One region of the Rhizobium sp. PRIMUS64 genome, then DNA from elsewhere that is predicted to be linked to it. Evidence: riboswitches for the same ligand, from Rfam matches in the RefSeq annotation. Region 1 holds a riboswitch; the other holds the start of a gene.
The links. Region 1 has a riboswitch for ZMP and ZTP ahead of MOV76_RS24160 (folylpolyglutamate synthase/dihydrofolate synthase family protein). Riboswitches for the same ligand answer to the same signal wherever they lie in the genome.

Region 1 (5,492 bases):
CGTGACCCGGTTTGAGATATTCGACCGTCAGTGTTCCAATGTCGACTATGGCGATGGACGCGGCGAAAATGATTGCCGCAATGGCAACGTCCGCTCGACAATTCGCTATACGCGAGACATGAGGGTTGGCGAAAGCGTCGAATACAAGTTTGATTTCCGGCTCGATCCGACCTTTGCCTACAAAGGCTGGCACAACAACTCCGCCAATGGCTTTTATCCCGATGGCTGGGACAGCCATTTGCGCTTGGCGTCCTGGGAAGGACCGGCAATCCACAATTTCATCTACATGCTGAAAGCCGACACGCGCAACGGCGTGAACTTTCTCGCCCGCCAGTGCCAAAAACCGCAAGATTTCGGCAAATGGGCGACATTCTCGCTGAAAATCCGATGGGCAAACGATGAGAGCGGATGGGTTACGGCAAGCTGCGACAACAAGGTGATCTACGCCGCCGAAGGCGAAGCAACCAATCAAGCTCCGCATTGCTGGGAATCGAACGAGTGCGAGCCGCAATCAAACCGCGACCCGAAATCATTCAACTTCATTCTCGGCCCGGTGATGATGGGTTGGGGCGGTGACTGGAAGAGCTATGACCATCATACGTCCCAGTTTGACGTGGTGCAGCCGGACGGTATCGGCATCGATGTCCGCAATGTCAGTGTGACCCGCGGTGTCAGCAATTATTCCGCCGAACAAGCCGCTTTGCTCAAGACGTTGCAGCAGCAACTGAGTGATTTGGGCTGCAAGCCAGGGAATCTCGAGGGCAAGCCTGACAAGGTAACACGGCAAGCCGCGCTCTCCTGCCGCAAGTTCGAGAGCGGTTCGCTTCCCCAAGCGCTCAACCTCACGACGCTGCAAGCCTTCGCTGACGCCTATGCCAAGCCGGAGACCGCAAGTCTGCCGTCAGGCAACGCCGCGGCTGGTACCGAAAACCTTTCGTCCAAACCGAGGACCTATATCAAGCTCGGCGAAATGCTTGCCATGAAGACGGGCAAAGACACCAAGGTGAATTCCAACTTCTTCGGCAAGATCAAAGGCGCCAGGAAGGGACAGAACGAGCTGGACTTCATCATACTGGGTCAGTTCGACTACACTGACAACAGTTTCAGCCAGCTGTCATTTGTTCTGCAAGACAATCTCTCCAAGGCCGAAGTGAATGCGGCGGCCAAATGCGGCTATGGGACGATCCGGTTTCCAGACGGCACAGATCATGTGGAGATCCGTATGAACCATTCAGGAAACACGTTCTCGTCCCCGCCAAGAACCGACTGCCTGATTCAAGCGCTCGGCAAGCGACCGGCATCGCAGGTTCCCTACCTCACCACGGGGTTTGCCGATCTGGCCAAATCAATGGTTTCCGACGGCGGCTGGAAGAAACTCAGGCATGAAGGTTTGAAGATATTTGTCAAACGTGTTGCGGATGGTGAGATCACAGTCGGCGGCTAAGACCGCAGCCGGTCAAGCTCATGCCGCACGGATGATGCCGACGAGATAGAGCGATCCAGTGACGAGAACCCAAGCGCCTGATTCCGTGGCGCCTGCCAGCGCTTCTTGATAGGCTTCGAGCGGGTCTATCATGACGATGCTCAGCAGCCCGAGGGTGTCGGCAATCGTCTTCAGCTGTTCCGGCGAACGCGATCTGGCGCCGACGGTGGTGAAGATGATCGATATATCGTGGCGCGTCATCGTCGACAGCAAGCCTGCTGCGTCCTTGTCGTCCGCGATTGACACGACGGCAATGCAAGGAGCGCGGTATTTTTCTTCTTGCGAGAGGTCACTCAGAACCGCAGCAAGGTTGAAGGGAACATGCGCTCCGTCCAGCACCACGTTGACCTTGGCATTGTCGCCGTGGCTGGTGTTGACGGCGATTTTTTCGAGCCGTCCCGGCAGGCGGGCAGATTCGATCGTTGAGGGATCGAGGAGCTGTTCTCCAAGCGGCTCCGACATCGCGCTTGCGCCCTTTGTCATGACGCCCATTTTCCCGAGCACATCCAGAACCGTGCCCGCCACGGCAACATTCCGCTGCTCGATGGTTGCGTCGGCCGGCACCGTGGGGCGTCGCACGGCACAGCCGAGTTCTGCTGCCCGGGCGGATACGACGGCGCCTGCCTCGTCCGCCTCCGGCAGGAGTGTGACGACCGCAGCGCCGCGCTTTATGATTCCTGCCTTCTCGAAGGCAATGGCCGCGCGGGTTTTGCCGAGGATTTCGGTGTGCTCAAGATCGATATTGGTGATAACGGCGACATCGCTTTGAACGATATTGGTGGAGTCCCACCGCCCCCCAAGTCCGGTTTCGAGAACGGCCCACTCCACCCTTTCCGACCTGAAGATCAGAAAGGCCGAAACCGTCAGAATATCGAACCAGGTCGCTCCCTGCCCGCCCGTCGCCTCCCGCCTTGCGTCTTTGAACGCCGCCAGCGCCGCGCCGAGCGCATCCGCCAGGCGCTCCTCGCCGACCGGGCGGCCATCAATGCTGACCCGCTCGGTGATATGCATGACATGCGGCGAGGCATATCGCCCGACGGAGAACCCCGCCCGCGCAAGACCCGCCTCGATCAGGGCGCAAGTCGAGCCTTTGCCCTTGGAGCCGGCCACATGGACGATACGGAAGCTGTTCTGGGGATCGCCAAGCCGACGAGCGAGATCGCGCATCGGCTCCAAATCGACCCGCATATCGCCGCGCGGCCGGCGTTCCCAATTCGTGAGTTGATCAAGTTCGGCTAGGGAATTCGAAAGCCGTTCACTTTCGATGTGGGACGACATGGGGCACCTTCTCAAACATGATCCAGATGCCCAGGCGAGCGGCCAAACTCCTGCGCTCCCCGGTGGTATCCACCTTCATCGCCAGTCACGCAGGCCTTCGATGCTAGCATAGATGATTCCGAAATCCAGAGCGGCGCTGGTGTGAAGCACAATTGCGGGCATCTGGATGGAGACGCCGCTCAAGACCTGGGATCCTCCCGCCAGCCGCGCCTCGGTTATAACTTTCCTGCAGAAAAATTATAACCAGGGGAAGGATGGGTTTTCGGCCGGTTGAACTCGCTCCGGTGAAATCCCCCGGGGGAATTTCGGCTGAGATCAGCAGAAACGAAAAACCCCGCCGGAGCGGGGTTTCTAGCTGGTCGGAGTGGAGTGATTCGAACACTCGACCCCCACGTCCCGAACGTGGTGCGCTACCAGACTGCGCTACACTCCGTGACCAGCGGCGCTTCTATAGAACAGCCTATCTGGTTGCACAAGCACCAAATTCCAAAAAGCCGGGGGAATTTTTGACGGTGACGTGACAGGTCTGGGGTCACGCGGCGGCAGCAAAAAGCCACACCTCTCGCAAATCGAACGGAAGTGTCAAAGGGGCAATTTTCTTTTGCCAGGTTCCGCGCTAAAGGGCAGACGGGACAGGCGAAACCGCTGCGACGGCGGCTTCGCAGCCACTGCGCTTGAGATCAGGGACGACACGATGAATTTCCGCACCATGACCGCGGCCGGGCTTGCCATTGCGCTTGCCGGATGCACGACCATTCCTTCCGCCGGCAATCCGATCGAGGCCCGCTGGGTGGGCAAATCGGCCGGCATCTTCTTTGCTGCCTACGGCCCGCCGATCAGCGACAGCGAGCAAGGCTCGACCACCATCTATACCTGGCGCGGCGGCTACAAGACCGTGCGCATTCCGGCGAAATATGCCGAAGGCGCCGACGGCAAGCGCGGCAAGCAGATTTCCTCCGCCCGCACCGCCTATCTGCGCTGCCAGGCCGAAATCACCACCAGCTCCGATTACACCATCCGCGACATCCGCACCGTCGCCGACATCCCGGGCGTCGACGGCCCGTCCTATTGCGCAGAGTTTTTGGCGCCCGAACAGAAGTAACGGACGGTTTGTTTGAAATGCGTACAGGCGGCCGGGTGCCGCCTGTTTGTTGACAGACTTCGCTCCTTACTCGGCGTCATCCTCGGCTTTGTGCCGAGGATCTGCTGCACTGGCTGCAGATGCCCGGGACGAGGCTGTGCTATCAGGTTCGCGCCAAGGCTGCCTGTTGCGTCCTGCCCCACCTCTCCTCCGTCATTCCCTTCCACGGGCTTTGCCAGAGGAAGGGAATGACGGAGATTGGGAGTGGCGCTCTCACCAGACTTCGCATCGTCCCGCCAACTCCTCTTTCGTCATGCTCGGGCTTGTCCCGGGCGTCTACTGCCGGTTGATACGTAGCAGATCCTCGGCACAGGGCCGAGGATGACGCCGAGTGGAGAGCGAGGTTGTCGGCAAACTGAGGCGGCCGGGTGCCGCCTGTTTTGTTTTTGCAGGTCATCGTCTTGCTGCCGTTCGACCGGCAGGGATCGAAGCACTTTCAGTCAGGCTAGCGGCTGAAAAACTCGCCGCTCACGCCGCCTCCACCCCCTGCGCCGCCGTTTCCGCCAGCTTCCGCGCCGCGACGAAGTCCACCTTGCCGGAACCGAGCACCGGCACCTTGCCGATATTGACTTCGGCCGGCACCATCATGTCCATGGCGCCCTTGGATTTGGCGAAGGCGAGGAATTCGGCGCGGGTGGCGGTGGGGGCGTCGGTGAGCAGCACCAGGCGTTCGCCCTTCTTGGCGTCGGGCAGCGAGGAGACGACCGAGAGGGCGCCCGGCCAGAGTTCGGCGGCCAGCGTCTCGACGGCGGCGAGCGAGATCATTTCGCCGCCGATCTTGGCGAAGCGTTTGGCGCGGCCGCGGATCTTGACGAAGCCATCCTCGTCGATGGTGACGATGTCGCCGGTATCGTGCCAGCCGTCGATCAGCGGCTCGAGCACGCCGGGCTTTTCGGCGCGGAGGTAACCGGCCATGACATTGGCGCCGCGCACATGCAGCCGGCCGCCCTCCTCGATGCCGGGCACCGGTTCGAGCTTCCATTCCATGCCCGGCAGGATTTTGCCGACGGTGCCCGACTTGTTGTACATCGGCGTGTTGATGGAAATCACCGGTGCTGTCTCGGTGACGCCGTAACCTTCCAGGATGCGCAGGCCGAATTTTTCCATATAGGTCTGGCGGGTCGAGGCCTTCACCGGCTCGGCGCCGGAGAAGATGTAGCGGATCGAGCGGAAATCGTAGGGATGCGCCGTCCTGCTGTAGCCATTGAGGAAGGTATCGGTGCCGAAGATGATCGTGGCGTTGGAGACATAGATCAGTTCCGGCACGATGCGGTAATGCAGCGGCGACGGATAGAAATAGACTGGCACGCCCGATATCAGCGGCAGCACCGTGCCGGCCGTCAGCCCGAAGGAATGGAACACCGGCAGGATGTTGAACACCTTGTCGCCGCTGTGGAAATCGATGCGGGCGGCGGCCTGGGCGGCGTTCGACAGGATGTTGCGGTGGGTGAGCACCACGCCCTTCGGCGTGCCCTCGGAGCCGGAGGTGAAGAGAATGACGGCCGGATCATCCGGTTGGCGTTTGACCAGCGGCCGCGCCTTGCGGAGATAACCCAGGATCTTGTCCTTGAGTGAGATTTCGGCCCTGAG
Region 2 (5,492 bases), on a different contig from region 1:
GAGTATAAATATCGTAATTGGGTAACCGGTGTTCCGCTCCCACGTTGACGTCGCTGCCCAAATGAACTCAAACTCGATCTAAAAGAGTTGCGCGATATGGTGACCCGATGAATATCGCCCCTATTCGCTTCACCAAGATCGGCCGCGAACTCAGGCTCCTGAGGGCTGGGTATGAAGGGGGTGTGGTTCCTGAAGCTCGCGACGGCTGGTATTGGTGGTTACGCACGTCGGCAGGTCGGTTCGCGGGCTCAGCCGGAACCATTGAAGGAGCAAAAAGCTCCCTCGGCTTCGTGATCCACAAAATCGAGAATGGCGAAGACCCAACCTGGAGGCTGGTCTGACCATCGCTTAGGCTGCCGCATCTAAAAAACGACAGGCTAAATCCACCCCGCAGATCGCTGCGGCCTACCACGTCAACGAGACCGCCGTGCGCCGAGCTTACGGAATCATCCAGAACGTTTTTAGATCGCCTACGGTATATATCGGCTACGGCTTAGTGCCGCTGTTGGTCTACATGCGGGCTTTATCAAAGAGGGTACATGTCTAATTTGGCCGTCGCCTTGGCAATCGTCATTTCCTATTTAGATCGACGTTCCGCCACATCCACGAGGATGATGACATCCAGGTTTTGGAAGCTGTCGCGGCAGAGCTTCAGCAAACTCCGCCAGACGAAAAGAACGAGGTGGTCTCGGCTCTCGTTCGTATTGGCAGAGCCGATCTCATCGACGGGTTGGGTTTGAGGTAGATTCAATGACGAGCGCAACCGCTGTTCGGGTTTTCGGACGGTCTGTAGAATATTTGCGACATGGAAATTCCTCCGCGCCAGCTTGGTGATGACGTCGAAGCACCGGCTAAACGATCCCGGCAAGAGATCGCTTAACGACGCGCGGGCTCAGAGAAGGTTCGGCGGCGACACCGGCTCCCCCGACGAGGAGACAATGGTCGAACCATAGGGCTCCCGCGACGTCACCATAATCTGGTCGTTCGCCAGCGGCCGGGCCAGCGCTTTCGCCTCCTCCCAGGGTGCACTCATCCAGACAACAGTTTCTTCGTAAGCGGTGTCCCGCTTGCACCTTGACCGAGCTGCGTTTTGTATAGTGCCGAGTGCTGTAACGCGGATGGCAACCATGCAGCAATTGGCGGTCAGTGCTCGATTTGCTCAAGCTCAAGGACGTTTCCTTCTGGATCGCGTGCGTAAGCGATCAGGTATGGCTTCTCTGATGTCCCAAAATCCGTGATTTGGCCGATCTGCGCCCCACCAGCTTGGATGATCTTCGAAAGTGCGTCGCTAATGTCTTCCATCTGGAACGACAGGTGACCGAAGCCGGGTTCGTTAACTCTTGGCTGATGACGATGATGGGTAACCGTATGCTCGTGTATTTCCAGAAATGGGCGTTCAAGTTCGGGGAATTTGAGCCAGACCGTGTATATCTCAGAGTTCGGAAGGCCATTTCCTCGCGAAACGATTTCCCCGGACAACATCTTGGGTGCGCGAAGCAATTCGCATTTCATGACATTCACGTAGAACGCTGCGAGCGCTTCCGCATCGCGAGCCACCAAGTTGATGTGAGCAAGTTTCATGGCGTTCGTTATCCTCGTCCATGAGGCGACCATATCGATTGGTCGAGGGCAACGGAAGAAGTCGCCTTGTGGCCAACTGCAGCCCTGGCGCACATTTACTCGGCCGAGCGTCCGCCTCTTCTTCGGCGTGGATCGCGGCTATGGCCGTTTCCAGGTCTTCCAATGCCAGATCGAACTGGTCGGGATCGGTCTTCTCGGACTTGCGCCCGAAGGCTGCCTGTTTGAAGGCCGCCACCAGTCTCTCAAGCCGTTCGATCCGCTGATCCTTGCGGGCAATCTGGGCGTCTTTGCCTGCCTCGCGTGCCTGCGCCGCAATCAGCAGCGCCTTCAGGGCAGCAACATCATCGGGAAGATCGGCGGCGTCCAGCATAGCCAGAACCTACCAAATCCCACGCCGATTTGCCTTTGGAATTAGCCGTCCTGAGTCATCGTGCCGCAGCTATTCGATAGTCTCCGGCGTTCTCGTCCTGACGGAATGTACCCGCCGCCAATCAAGGCCCGCAAACAGGGCTTCGAACTGGGCATAGGGCAGTGTCATCAGTCCATCCTTGATGTCGGGGCAGGTGAAGCTGCGTTCTTCCAACCTCTTGTAGGCCAGTACGATACCAGAGCCATCCCAATAGATCAGCTTCAGCCGGTCTGCCTTACGAGACCGGAACACGAACACCGTTCCGGTGAACGGGTCCTTGTGCAGTTCGTTCTTCACCAGTGCTGCCATTCCGTCATGACCCTTGCGGAAGTCGACCGGCTTGGTCGCCACCATGATCCGCACGCGGTTCGATGGAAAGATCATGTCGTCACCGCCAGGGCACGCGCAATGGCCGCGATCCGGGCAGCAGACGCACCTTCCTCAAGACGGATGGTGACAGGGCCGACGACAATCTCGGCGCGGGAGACTGCTTTGGCAGTCGGCGGCTCCGGCGCGGGCGTCTCGACAACCATTGCCGTGAATTCGACTGTATCTTCCGGCTCAGGCAAAACCAGCTTGCCCTGCCGCGCCAGTGTGTTCGCCACGACGACAGGTGGTTCGCCTTCAACCCGTGGCGCTCCGCCACCTCGTTCACCGTCACCCCCGGATGCAAGCTTTCCGATACGATCCGCGCCTCTACCTCCTCAGGCCATTGACGATGAACCTCACGTCGACTCCGCCGCGTCGTGAGAACCTCCAATGTAGTCTCCATGGAGAAACTCCTTGTCGCTCGTCCATGGAACGTCGATCACAGATCAGGCGACAGCGGGCAATGTGGGAATAGAACACCGGTTGCGTAATTGGTGGAATTTTCTACATAAGCCGGAAATTTGCACGCGAAACGCGGCCAACGGTCGCTTCCTGGGCTCAAAGCGGACTCTGATTGGACCTGACTTACGCATGGATAGCGTTTGTTCTGGAAGATGATAGGCTGACACTTCCTGTGTTACTGGCGACAAGAGATGGTTCACCATCGGGAAGCATAGGAAATCAACCGCCGCTCGCCTGGGCACCATTCAAACTCTGAAGAGGTGTCCTATGCTCCATATCGAAATCCGAAAAGCCGACGAAACGGAAGCCATAAAGATATCAGAAGTCCTGCAATCCGTGGCCATGTGGTTAGAAACCGAGGGCCCGGGAAAGCTGTGGCCAGCCGCCAGTTTTGATCTATCCGAGATCACGCAAAAAATTCACGCGGCAGAAGTGGTCGTGCTCAAAGCTGACGGTGAAATCGCTGCATGTATGTATGTTGAGCAGAGTGACGGTGCGTTTTGGCCGGAAGCTGATCCCGGAGAAGCGCTCTATCTTCACAAGCTTGCCGTGGCCCGCTCCTTCGGGGGGCTTGGCTTATCGCGCATGATGCTGGATTGGGCAGCTCAATACGCCAAATGCGCCGGTTACCAGTTCCTGCGCCTCGACTGCACTCCTAGACCCAAACTTGTTCAAATCTACATCAATGCCGGTTTCAGCCGCGTAGGTGAGGATACTGTCATCGCAGGCTTCTTGGTCGCTCGTTTGCAAAGAACCTTGAGCCGTTAAGTGGGTCAGGCGATAGACGCGAGAGCGAAGGAATTTGGGGCGATAGTGGCACCATCGGTCCCTGGTAGTCACCATCGCCATAGACAAGGAGCTGATGGCCTTCTTCGCGTTCTGCGTGACTGGAAGGTGCAAGCGATCTTCACTGCAGCCAACAGCCGCTCCCAGTCTTCGCGGGACCTACACGATCTTACCAAGGGTATTGGCCTTCGCAGCGGCACCGCCGAGAATCCCGGCAGCGCTGCACATCATTGAGGTCTTTGGTTCGGTGGCAGCGCGGCCATGACAGCGTGCCGAATGGCTGGCAGTGTCGTTCCTCCCTGGGAGGGTTCCCTCGGATTTGGACCACTTCGATGATGAACAACTCTCGGCCGCTGCAGCATTGTTGCGGCGCTTTCACGATACAACAGCAAGCCTGGTCAGCGACGAAGACGGTGGGACCGAAGTTATGTGCCACAATGATTGGGGACCGACCAACGCCGTGTTCGTTGACGGCTTGCCCACGGGCTTCATCGACTTCGACACTATGGCACCCGGTCTTCGCCTCTGGGATTTGGGTTACTCGGCCTTCACCTGGCTCGACCTCGGCAATCCGGACTATACTGGCGACGAACAAATTCGGCGGCTGTTTGTTTTTGCCAACGGATATGGATTGAAGCAGTGCTCCGCTGCTGCAATCGCTACCTATGCTTTAGCGCGACAGACGGCGCTGGCGGTATCGGGAAAAACACAAGGTAATGCCGATATGGCGGCCTGGGCGGAATCGGCGGCAGCGTGGACCGTCCTTAACGTGACCGAGCGATTGGCACCCACCGGCTACGGACTGGTAGCGCGGGCCTAACCCGCTTCCGGCACTTCTAAACCACCAGCTGCGCTCTATCTGAAGATTTCCTTCTGGAAATGGCTCCGTAAATGCATGGCAAACGCCACCGGCCGTGGAGCGCTGGCAATTCGCCAAGAGCAGTCATCAACTGCGAATATTAGTGACCAATTGATCGCGATACTGGAGGTCAGAGGATGCAGCAACACCACTTGGGGATTTTGATTGGTGGCAGTTCGCATGTTGGAAAATCCACACTGGCAAAGAGCTTGGCTGTCTCGCTCGGTAGGGAACTCATTTCCACAGACAAATTGGGCCGCCACCCCGGTAGACCGTGGCCGTTGCTCCGTCCCCAGGTAGCTGAATATTATTCACGTCTCTCCGATGATACCGTGCACTGGTTTTTGAAGGTTCATCACGAGAATATGTGGCCGTACATATGTTGGATCATCGAAAATCAGAGGCAGCTTTTGAAGCCCTTCATACTTGAAGGGTCAGCACTGCGGCCAGAATATATGACGAAACTCGATCCAAGCCTCGTCAGAACCGTGTTTCTGTACGCAGAAGACGACTTCTTACGTGCCCGTATGATGGAAGAAGCTGGCTACAAGGACGCCACTCAATCGGCAGCTTTGATCATCGAGAAATTTGTCGAGCGTTCGATCCGCGACAAGAGGGAAATGCTAGAGGCAGCGCGAGAGGCCAAACTTCAGTGTGTTGATGTAGCTTACCCGGAAGCCCTTGAAGCTTTGGCCAAGGAACTCGTTACCGGCTACTATGTGGCCAATGAGTGATGACTTCTTCAAGGTGATAGCGGAAGATCACCTTGGTTGGAAAGCGCCGACGGCAGCCGTTGAAGCCTGTGACGCCGTCGCCTCTCACGTTTCTTTCACGTCAACAAAAACATCACCATTAATTAGGCCAGCTCTTACCGTAGCTGCGAACCGATATGTCTCTTTCGCAATATGCTCAATGGCGGAACTGTCGCCTGCTCTCGCGGCCACACCCTGTGTAGAGTTCCAAACTTTTTCAAGCTGTGCACTGATGCCGCTAGTATACGCCAGCAATGGATCATCAGAATACACA

Region 2: linked by a shared signal. The riboswitch ahead of MOV76_RS25130 (GNAT family N-acetyltransferase) and the one ahead of MOV76_RS24160 (folylpolyglutamate synthase/dihydrofolate synthase family protein) in region 1 are both predicted to bind ZMP and ZTP.

Annotation. Positions count from the first base shown of each region.
Region 1 is NZ_JALBGX010000070.1:9,604-15,095, reverse strand. Features, by position in the region: gene MOV76_RS24165 (hypothetical protein) at 1-1,444, shown strand, start outside; gene MOV76_RS24160 (folylpolyglutamate synthase/dihydrofolate synthase family protein) at 1,463-2,761, opposite strand; ZMP/ZTP riboswitch at 2,783-2,860, opposite strand; tRNA gene MOV76_RS24155 (tRNA-Pro) at 3,118-3,194, opposite strand; gene MOV76_RS24150 (hypothetical protein) at 3,456-3,863, shown strand; gene MOV76_RS24145 (acyl-[ACP]--phospholipid O-acyltransferase) at 4,371-5,492, opposite strand, start outside.
Region 2 is NZ_JALBGX010000076.1:13,913-19,404, reverse strand. Features, by position in the region: gene MOV76_RS25165 (hypothetical protein) at 108-341, shown strand; partial or broken gene MOV76_RS25160 (SOS response-associated peptidase) at 893-1,051, opposite strand; gene MOV76_RS25155 (VOC family protein) at 1,144-1,581, opposite strand; partial or broken gene MOV76_RS25150 (transposase) at 1,676-1,951, opposite strand; gene tnpB (IS66 family insertion sequence element accessory protein TnpB) at 2,021-2,374, opposite strand; gene MOV76_RS40140 (hypothetical protein) at 2,371-2,595, opposite strand; partial or broken gene MOV76_RS40135 (IS66 family insertion sequence element accessory protein TnpB) at 2,634-2,762, opposite strand; ZMP/ZTP riboswitch at 2,986-3,068, shown strand; gene MOV76_RS25130 (GNAT family N-acetyltransferase) at 3,089-3,589, shown strand; gene MOV76_RS25125 (phosphotransferase) at 3,927-4,427, shown strand; gene MOV76_RS25120 (hypothetical protein) at 4,604-5,200, shown strand; gene MOV76_RS25115 (hypothetical protein) at 5,285-5,492, opposite strand, start outside.